DNA from 3 places in the Streptomyces lydicamycinicus genome. Region 1 is predicted to be linked to each of the others. Evidence: riboswitches for the same ligand, from Rfam matches in the RefSeq annotation. Region 1 holds a riboswitch; each other region holds the start of a gene.
The links. A riboswitch is a leader RNA that binds a small molecule or an ion and turns the genes downstream of it on or off. The one in region 1 is predicted to bind glycine.
Positions count from the first base shown of each region.

Region 1 (3,267 bases):
GCACTGATCTCGCGCCAGGGCGTGACCGAAATGATCACGATCAGCGCGACGACATAGAACAGCATCACGCGCACCGGGATCGAGTTGATCGCCTTGGGCAGGTTCCGTTCCGGGTTCTCCGCCTCGGCCGCGGTGGTGCCGACCAGTTCGATGCCGACGAAGGCGAAGGTCGCGATCTGGAATCCCGCGACGAACCCCATGGGGCCGGTGGGGAAGAACCCTCCGTCGTTCCAGAGGTTGGAGAAGCTTGCCGCGGCACCCCCGGGCGCCTGGAAGTGACCGAACACCATGACCAGCCCGACGACGATCAGCGCCACGATCGCGACGATCTTGATCAGCGCGAACCAGAACTCGGTCTCGCCGAACGCCTTCACGGTGGGCAGGTTCAAGGCGATCAAGAGGATGACGGCGGCCAACGCCGGTATCCACAACGGTAGGTCGTGCCACCAGTAGGACACGTACCCGGAGATGGCGATGACGTCGGCGATGCCGGTGACTATCCAGCAGAACCAGTAGGTCCAGCCGGTGAAGAAGCCGGCCCACGGCCCCAGCAGGTCGGCCGCGAAGTCGGCGAAGGACTTGTAGCGCAGGTTGGAGAGCAGCAGCTCCCCCATCGCCCGCATCACGAAGAAGAGCATCACGCCGATGATCATGTAGACGAAGATCACCGAGGGCCCGGCCAGCGAGATCGTCTTGCCGGAGCCCATGAACAGGCCGGTTCCGATCGCACCGCCGATCGCGATGAGCTGGATGTGCCGGTTGGACAGTTGGCGGGAGAGGTGTTGCTCGCCCTCGGGCGGGGGTGTCGATCCGGCCGCCGGTTGGTCCGGCACGGTGGTCGAGCCGGTGTCACTGCGTTCAGGCATGGGCAAACCTCGCGGATCTCAAGTCCCGTGCGGGCACGGGACAGGCGGTATCTCGGAGAATGACCACGCGCCCCCAGGGGGCGAGCGGCAGGGTGGGACTGCGCGCGGGCGTGCGGTAGCCGACCCGAGCGGTGTCAGTATGCTGAACGGGCCCACATAGAAGATCGAAGATCAGCCCGGGAGCCGGCAGGGGCGGCGGTCAGGGAAGAGGCGGCGGGAGAGCCATCAGGGGACTCCTCGATTGTCGAGCACGGGCAGGAGTCCGTGCGGCCGAGTGAGCCTCCCCCTCTGTCATGAGCCTGAGAGCTTCGCCGCGCTCAGCGCGCGGCTTGCACCGTCGGCGAGGCGCGTCGGCGCCTGCTTTCCAGAGTTGCCTGCCCGAGCGGTAGGGGTGCCTGAGAGTTTCCGGGGAGGATTTGCTCCTTCGGCGACTGGGTCTGGCTGATCCAGTGCTCTCCCGCTCCGGGGTGAACGGCAATGTGCGGTGAGATTAGGTCGACATGAGCGGCCGGTCAAGGGACCGACCGAACGCTGGACATTACTTTCGAGTAGTGCGGCACTCACCCGTGCGGGACGGCATTTGTGCAGCTCACGGCGCGCATCCCGGGCCGAGCCGTTACCGGCACGTAGACCGAGCGGACTCTTGACGGCTGTGTTCCGGTGCCCGTACGTTGCGTCCGGCAAGATCCGACAGCATCTACACCGCTGCCGATTCTGCGCGGGAGAGCCCACGTCATGTGACGACGCGGCGCCGAAGGAGCCAATCCTCCCCGGAAACTCCCCGGCCTTACCGTCGGGCCCCACAACTCCACATCGCGCTGTTCGAACCGAAGCGGGAGAGCCCTCGTCCACCCTTGGCGAGGCGCCGAAGGAGCAACTCTCCCCAGAATCTCTCAGGCCCAACTACCGCTTCGGCTAGGCGACTCTGGAAAGACAGGACGTCAATGTCCTGCGCCCACGGTGCAAACCGCCGGACCCGGCGGTGAAGCTCTCAGGTTCCGATGACAGAGCGGGGAGGCCACCCATCCACGGTGCCGCGTTTGCGGTGCCCCCACAGGGAGCCTCCCACCATGACCTTCCCCGAGTCCTCCGCGTCGGGTGAGTTCGCCACCCGCCACATCGGCGTCAGCGACGCCGACCGCGCCAAGATGCTGGCCGAAGTCGGCTACCCGACGCTGACCGCCCTCATCGACGCCGCCGTCCCGAGCGGCATCCGAAGCACTTCCGACCTGAACCTGCCTGCCGCCGCCACCGAGGCCGAGGCCCGCGCCGAGCTACAGGAGCTCGCGAGCAGGAACACCGTGGCCGTCCCGATGAGCGGACTCGGCTATCACGCGACGACCACGCCGGCGGTGATCCGGCGCAATGTGCTGGAAGACCCGTCGTGGTACACCGCCTACACGCCCTACCAGCCGGAGATCAGCCAGGGCCGGCTCGAAGCGCTGATCAACTTCCAGACCGTGGTCGGAGACCTCACCGGACTGCCGACCGCCAACGCGTCGCTGCTCGACGAGGCCACGGCGGTCGCCGAGGCCGTCACGGTCATGCGTCGTGTCGCCGGCAAGGGTGGTCGCTCCCGCGTCCTGGTCGACCGCGACACCCTGCCGCAAACCCTCGACGTCCTGCGCACGCGTGCCGCCGCGGTCGGCATCGAGATCGTCGAGATCGACGTGGCCGAACCGCTGCCGGAGGACGACTTCTTCGGGGTGGTGCTTTCCTACCCCGGCTGCTCGGGAGCCGTCCGCGACCTGCGCGAGGTGACCGCCGCGGCACGAGCGCGCGGCGCGCAAGTCACCGTGACCGCCGACCTGTTGGCGCTCACGCTGCTCGTGCCACCCGGTGAGTACGGCGCCGATATCGTCGTGGGATCGTCCCAGCGGTTCGGTGTCCCCCTGTTCTACGGCGGGCCGCACGCCGGCTACATCGCGGTCCGTGAAGGGCTCGAACGCCACCTGCCCGGCCGGCTCGTGGGCGTGTCCGTGGACAACTCCAGCCGGCCGGCGTACCGCCTCGCACTACAGACCCGCGAGCAGCACATCCGACGTGACAAGGCGACCTCCAACATCTGCACGGCGCAGGTCCTGCTCGCCGTGGTCGCGTCGGTGTACGCCGTCTACCACGGCCCCGATGGTCTGACCGAGATCGCCCGACGGACGCACCGGCACGCCACGCTCATCGCCGCTGGTCTGCGGAACAGCGGGATCACGGTGGTGCACCGCGAGTTCTTCGACACCCTGCTGGTGCGGGTCCCCGGCCGTGCCGAGGAGGTCGTCGCGGCCGCGCATGACAAGGGGCTGCTCCTGCGGCTGGTGGACGGTGACCACGTCGGCATCTCCTGCTCCGAGGTCACCTCGCGGGACCACGTCCGTCTCGTGCTCGACGCCTTCGGCTGCGTGGGGGA
Region 1 is NZ_BBNO01000007.1:860,365-863,631, reverse strand. It holds gene cycA (D-serine/D-alanine/glycine transporter) at 1-866, opposite strand, end outside; glycine riboswitch at 1,148-1,239, opposite strand; glycine riboswitch at 1,240-1,336, opposite strand; glycine riboswitch at 1,690-1,785, shown strand; gene gcvP (aminomethyl-transferring glycine dehydrogenase) at 1,937-3,267, shown strand, end outside.

Region 2 (3,267 bases), on a different contig from region 1:
TCGTCGACCTGGAGGCGGGTGGCGTCCCGGCCGAGACGGCGGCCGTGCGTGCCGTGGGGGAGCGGCTGCGGCGGGACATCCGGTCGGCGACGGGGCTGACCGGCTCGGTGGGGCTGGCCGGGGCCAAGATGCTGGCGAAGATCGCGTCCGAGGCGGCCAAGCCGAACGGGCTGGTGGTGATCGAGCCGGGCACCGAACGGGAGCTGCTGGGCCCGATGACGGTGCGGACGCTGCCCGGGGTGGGCCCCGCGACGGCCGAGACGCTGCGCCGGGCCGGGATCCACACCGTCGCGGAGACCGCGGAGGCCGGTGAGGCCGAGCTGGTGCGGCTGCTGGGCAGGGCACACGGTGCGGGGCTGTATGCGATGGCGCTGGGGCAGGACGACCGGCCGGTGGTGGCGGAGCGGGACGCGAAATCCATCTCTGTCGAGGACACCTTCGAAGTCGATCTGACCGACCGGATGCGGGTGCGGAACGAGGTGCTGCGGCTGGCGGACCGGTGCGTACAACGGCTGCGGGCCGCCGGGCGCTCCGGGCGCACGGTGGTCATCAAGGTGCGCAACTACGACTTCTCGACGCTGACCCGTTCCGAGACGCTCCGGGGGCCCACCGACGACCCGGCGGTGATACGGGAGGCCGCTGTGCGCCTGCTGGAGACGGTGGACACCACTGGCGGGGTGCGGCTGCTGGGTGTGGGGGTCAGCGGGCTGGCGGACTTCACGCAGGAGGATCTGTTCGCCCAGGCGGCGACGGAGCGGGAGGCGGCGGAAGCCGCGACCGCGGCGGCGGTGGAGCAGGCCGCCGGGGAGCGGGAGCCGCACGAGGCCGAGGAGGAGCGGCCGCGGCGCTGGTATCCGGGGCTGGACGTGGTCCACGACCAGTACGGCGCGGGCTGGGTGCAGGGGAGCGGGGTGGGAAGAGTGACCGTCCGCTTCGAAACGCCATGGTCCGCACCGGGGAGGGTGCGGACCTTTGCTGTCGAGGACCCGGCGCTGCGGCCGGGGGAGCCCCTGCCGCTGGTGGGCGGGGCGCCGGCCGACGGTCAGTCGTCCGAGCCGGCGATCTTGCCGAAGTTCTTGTCGCCGGAGCCGGGGGACACCGGATCGGTCGGGGAGGAAATATCCAGACGGTAGTGGTGATAGAGCTGAAGTTCCTGCTCAGGGGAGAGATGGCGGCCCACGCCGAAGTCCGGCGCGTCCTTGATCAGCTTGCGGTCGTAAGGGATGTGCAGGCCCTCACCGACCATTTTGCTGGGCTCCAGCGGGACGAACGCATCCCGGCTGAAGAGTCCGGTGCGTACGGCCGCCCACTCCGGTTCCCCCGTCGCATCGTCGAGGTAGACCTCGTCGATGGTCCCTATCTTCGCGCCATTACGGTCGAACGCTTTGCGGCCGATCAGGCTTCGGGGATCGATATCGGTTTGCACGGCCCCTCCAATTGGTCGCAACTGCCCTCTGACAACTACCAAACGGCACATTTCATGCCCCGGCCACTCGAAGGAGCCTTCGAGAGCCACGCTGGTAGGCTGGCGAATGGCCGCAGACCCCGTGCGGGAGAGTCCTTGTCGTTCGCGACCAGGGCGCCGAAGGAGCAAATCCTCCCCGGAATCTCTCAGGCACACGTACCGCATGGACGAGGTCACTCTGGAAAGCAGGGCGGGCCACGGAAGGCACAGCGCCGGGACCCCTCCTCACCGACGGTGAAAGCCGGACCGCCACCCGCGGGCCGGTGAAGCTCTCAGGTTGAATGACAGAGGGGGAGGCCGTCCGGGCACCCGTGCCGTGGTGCCCCTCGTAGGTCGTACCGACCAGGAGGCCCCCGCAGATGACCACCAATCGCATCTCCTTGACCGAGCTGGAACGCGGCACCCCCTTTGAGCGCCGGCACATCGGCCCCGACCACGCGGCGCAGGCGAAGATGCTCGCGCACATCGGTTTCGGGTCGCTGGACGAGCTCACCGCCACCGCCGTACCCGATGTGATCAAGAGCGCCGAGGCGCTCGGCCTGCCGCAGGCCCGTACCGAGGCCGAGGTGCTCCAGGAGCTGAAGGGCCTGGCGGACCGCAACGAGGTCCTGGCGCCCATGATCGGTCTCGGCTACTACGGCACGTTCACCCCGCCGGTGATCCTGCGCAATGTCATGGAGAACCCGGCCTGGTACACGGCGTACACGCCCTACCAGCCGGAGATCTCGCAGGGCCGCCTGGAGGCGCTGCTGAACTTCCAGACGATGGTCGCCGACCTGACCGGACTGCCCACTTCCGGCGCTTCGCTGCTGGACGAGGGCACCGCCGCCGCCGAGGCGATGGCGCTCTCCCGCCGGGTCGGCAAGGTCAAGCAGGGCGTCTTCCTGGTCGACGCCGACTGTCTGCCGCAGACCATCGCAGTGATCGAGACCCGTGCGGAGCCCACCGGCGTCGAGGTCGTGGTCGCGGATCTGTCCGACGGCATTCCGGCCGAGATCGCCGAGCGCGGAGTGTTCGGTGTGCTGCTTCAGTACCCGGGTGCCTCCGGTGCGGTGCGGGACCCCCGCGCCGTCATCGAGCAGGCGCACGAGCTGGGCGCCATCGTCACCGTCGCCGCCGATCTGCTCGCCCTGACGCTGCTCACCTCGCCCGGTGAGCTCGGCGCGGACATCGCCGTCGGCACCACCCAGCGCTTCGGCGTCCCGATGGGCTTCGGCGGACCGCACGCCGGCTTCATGGCCGTCCGTGACCAGTTCGCCCGCAGCCTTCCCGGCCGTCTGGTGGGCGTCTCCGTCGACGCCGACGGCAACAAGGCCTACCGTCTGGCGCTGCAGACCCGTGAGCAGCACATCCGCCGGGAGAAGGCCACCAGCAACATCTGCACCGCGCAGGTGCTGCTCGCCGTCATGGCCGGCATGTACGCGGTCTACCACGGCCCCGAGGGCCTGCGGACCATCGCCCGCCGCACCCACCGCTACGCCGCGATCCTCGCCGAGGGCCTGCGGGCCGGCGGGGTGGAGATCGCGCACGGCACGTACTTCGACACGCTGACCGCGCGGGTGCCCGGCCGGGCCGCCGAGGTCGCCGCCGCCGCCCGCGAGGCCGGTGTCAACCTCCGGCAGGTCGACGCGGACCTGGTCGGCATCGCCTGTGACGAGACCACCGGGCGGGCCCAGCTGGCCGGCGTCTGGGGCGCCTTCGGGGTGTCCGGCGACGTCGAGCAGCTGGACGCGGCCGCCGCCGACGCGCTGCCGCAGGGGCTGCTGCGCAACGACGACTACCTCGCCCACCCGGTCTTCCAC
Region 2 is NZ_BBNO01000003.1:9,574-12,840, forward strand. It holds gene TU31_RS09310 (DNA polymerase IV) at 1-1,133, shown strand, start outside; gene TU31_RS09315 (PRC-barrel domain-containing protein) at 1,043-1,426, opposite strand; glycine riboswitch at 1,541-1,637, shown strand; gene gcvP (aminomethyl-transferring glycine dehydrogenase) at 1,825-3,267, shown strand, end outside.
Region 2: it holds a riboswitch for glycine, as region 1 does, so the genes downstream of both, gcvP (aminomethyl-transferring glycine dehydrogenase) here and gcvP (aminomethyl-transferring glycine dehydrogenase) in region 1, are expected to answer to the same signal.

Region 3 (3,267 bases), on a different contig from region 1:
CTGCGGCGGCAGGCCGCGGGCGAACTCCCGGGCCGGGGCGACGGTGAAGGACATATGCGAGCCGATCACCCGCAGGAATTCCTGCTCGGAGCTGTAGACCGGGACGTAGTGCGCACCGTCGAGCTCGACGGTGGGCAGATCGAGGCCGCGGGCGCCGGGACCCGCGCTCTCCGGGCCGCCGCCTTCGGGCAGCGGCACCCACAGCCGGCTACGGCCCAGGACCTCGACGATCCGGCCACCGGCGCCCGGGTGTCCGACGGACGCGGACAGCACCTCTTCGAGCTCGTTCGCCGGCCATGCCAGCTGCGGTATCCCCTGCTCCGGAAATGTCATTCGTCCCACCCGTTCCAAACCGCGCCATCTGGCCAAAGACCCTAGACGAGAAGGCGCGCGGTGTGGTGTGCGGGGGCGCGTCCGGCGACTCAGTGGAAGGTGACGGTCTCCAGGGCGCTCGCCGCCCGCCGGTCGAGGAGGACGGCAGAGCAGAAGCCCTTCGGCAGCCGGGCCGATTCCGCGGCGCCGACCAGCCGGCCCACCGCCCCGCGGTGCCGGGCGAAGGCGTACCCCGACACCCCGCGACCCCGTGACTCCTGGCCGGAAAGCGCCACCTCGGGCGCCACATCGAGCAGCACCAGATGCGCCCCGCGGCCGCCGCGCCGCGCCGCGCGCGCGATCCAGCGGCGCACCCACGCCAGCGTCCCGCAGTCGTGCACCACCACACTGGCGCCGGAGCGCAGCGCACGGCCCAGGGTCAGATAGTGGGCGGCCCGGACCAGCGGGCGGTAGAGCCCGTACGGCAGCCGGCGCAGCCTGCCGTGCTCCCAGCGCTCGCGGACGTCCTGGGAATCGATGCGGTGCACGACGGCGCCGTGCCCGTCCAGCGACGGCACGACCCGGTGCATCAGGGTGCTCTTGCCGCTGCCCGGCAGCCCGGAGACCACCACCAGGTCGCCGGCCGGGAACCGCAGCTCGGTGGCGCCGGGCGGGCGCCGCTCGCCCCGCAGGTCCACGACCGCGGTGCGGCGTCCGGGCCGGATGACGGCCCGCCGCGCACGGCCGGGCCGCGACATGGCGGCGGACGGCGCCGTCGGCACGGCGTCCGGGGGCACGACCCCTGAAGTCGCCCCGAATGCCGCTTCGCTGTGCACCGTGATCGCCCTCCCCGCCCGTTCTGGTCCGGTTCGAGTCCGTCCCCTACCCGCAGAGTGTCAAGAAAAGGTAATGCCCATCAAGGCGATTGTCCGATCTGCCCACGTCGTGGGCGGGGCGGCGGCGGGGGCTCCTTTATCCGGCGTTCCCGTGCAATGATGTGGCCGCCACGTGCACATCACAGCTCACCCGTGCACCGCCAACTGCATACCGGCCGCTTGAACCCGCGCGGGAGAGTCCCCGGCCGCCACGGCGGGGCGCCGAAGGAGCAAGTCCTCCCTTGAATCTCTCAGGCCCCTATACCGCACGGGCGAGGCAGATCTGAAAAGCGAGCCGCCGCCCGGCTGACGGGGCGGCTCCACCCAAGGTGCAAACCGGGTCCTTTCGCGGGATACCGGTGAACCTCTCAGGTTCCGATGACAGATGGGGAGAACGTCTTGTCACCCCTGCCTGGGAGCCCAGAACCATGACTGATGCCCCCCGCCGTACCGCGCTGGATGCCACCCATCGCGCGCTCGGCGCGACCATGACCGACTTCGCCGGCTGGGACATGCCGCTGCGCTACAGCAGCGAGCGGGACGAGCATGTCGCCGTCCGTACCCGCGCCGGACTCTTCGACCTCTCCCACATGGGTGAGATCACCGTCACCGGGCCGCAGGCCGCCGACCTGCTCGACTACGCGCTGGTCGGCAACATCGGCGGCGTCAAGACGGGCCGCGCCCGCTACACCATGATCTGTGAGGAAAAGGGCGGCATCCTCGACGACCTGATCGTCTACCGCCTCGCCGACCAGGAGTACATGGTCGTCGCCAACGCCTCCAACGCCCAGGTGGTGCTGGACGCGCTGACCGCTCGGGCGGGCGGCTTCGACGCCGCGATCCGCGACGACCGGGACGCCTACGCACTGCTCGCGGTGCAGGGCCCGGAGTCCCCCGGCATCCTCAAGAAGCTGACGGACGCCGATCTGGACGGTCTGAAGTACTACGCGGGGCTGCCCGGCACGGTCGCCGGGGTGCAGGCGCTGATCGCCCGTACCGGCTACACCGGTGAGGACGGCTTCGAGCTGTTCGTCCGGCCGGCCGACGCGGTCGCCCTCTGGGAGGCGCTGACCGAGGCGGGCAAGGACGCCGGTCTGGTGCCCTGCGGGCTGTCCTGCCGGGACACCCTGCGCCTGGAGGCGGGCATGCCGCTCTACGGGCATGAGCTGACCACCGCGACGACGCCGTTCGACGCGGGCCTGGGCCGGGTCGTGAAATTCGAGAAGACCACCAACGGCGGGGACTTCGTGGGCCGCGACGCCCTGGCCGAGGCCGCCGAGCGCGCCGAGACCCGGCCGCCGCGCAAGCTGGTCGGGCTGATCGCCCAGGGCCGCCGGGTGCCGCGGGCCGGATACCCGGTCGTCACGGCCGACGGCACGGTCATCGGCGAGGTCACCTCCGGGGCCCCGTCCCCCACGCTCGGCAAGCCGATCGCCATCGCCTATGTCGACGCGGCCTACGCCACGGCGGGCACGGAGGGTGTCTGCGTGGACATTCGTGGAAGCCATGAGCCGTACGAGGTCACTGCGCTGCCGTTCTACAAGCGGCAGAAGTAACCGTTCATCCACGGCAGGCGGCGGCGCGCGCCCGCGCGTCTCACTGCGCAAGACGTGCCCCCGGACTTCGTCCGGAGGTGCCCCCCTTCACGATCACACCCTCGCGTACAGGAGAATCGAGCCATGAGCAACCCCCAGCAGCTGCGCTACAGCAAGGAGCACGAGTGGCTGTCGGGCGCCGAGGACGGCGTCTCGACGGTCGGCATCACCGAGCACGCGGCCAACGCGCTCGGCGACGTCGTCTACGTACAGCTCCCTGAGGTCGGCTCCACGGTCGCGGCGGGCGAGACCTGCGGTGAGCTGGAGTCGACCAAGTCGGTCAGCGACCTCTACTCGCCCGTCGACGGTGAGATCGCCGAGATCAACGAGGATGTCGTCAACGACCCCTCGCTGGTGAACTCCGCCCCGTTCGAGGGTGGTTGGCTGTTCAAGGTGAAGATCAGCGGCGAGCCGGGCGACCTGCTCTCGGCCGACGAGTACGCCGCCTTCATCCAGAGCTGAGCCCCGGCTCTCCCCCGCTCCCG
Region 3 is NZ_BBNO01000001.1:975,532-978,798, reverse strand. It holds gene TU31_RS04230 (enhanced serine sensitivity protein SseB) at 1-333, opposite strand, end outside; gene TU31_RS04225 (AAA family ATPase) at 423-1,070, opposite strand; glycine riboswitch at 1,369-1,464, shown strand; glycine riboswitch at 1,465-1,582, shown strand; gene gcvT (glycine cleavage system aminomethyltransferase GcvT) at 1,616-2,743, shown strand; gene gcvH (glycine cleavage system protein GcvH) at 2,867-3,244, shown strand.
Region 3: it holds a riboswitch for glycine, as region 1 does, so the genes downstream of both, gcvT (glycine cleavage system aminomethyltransferase GcvT) here and gcvP (aminomethyl-transferring glycine dehydrogenase) in region 1, are expected to answer to the same signal.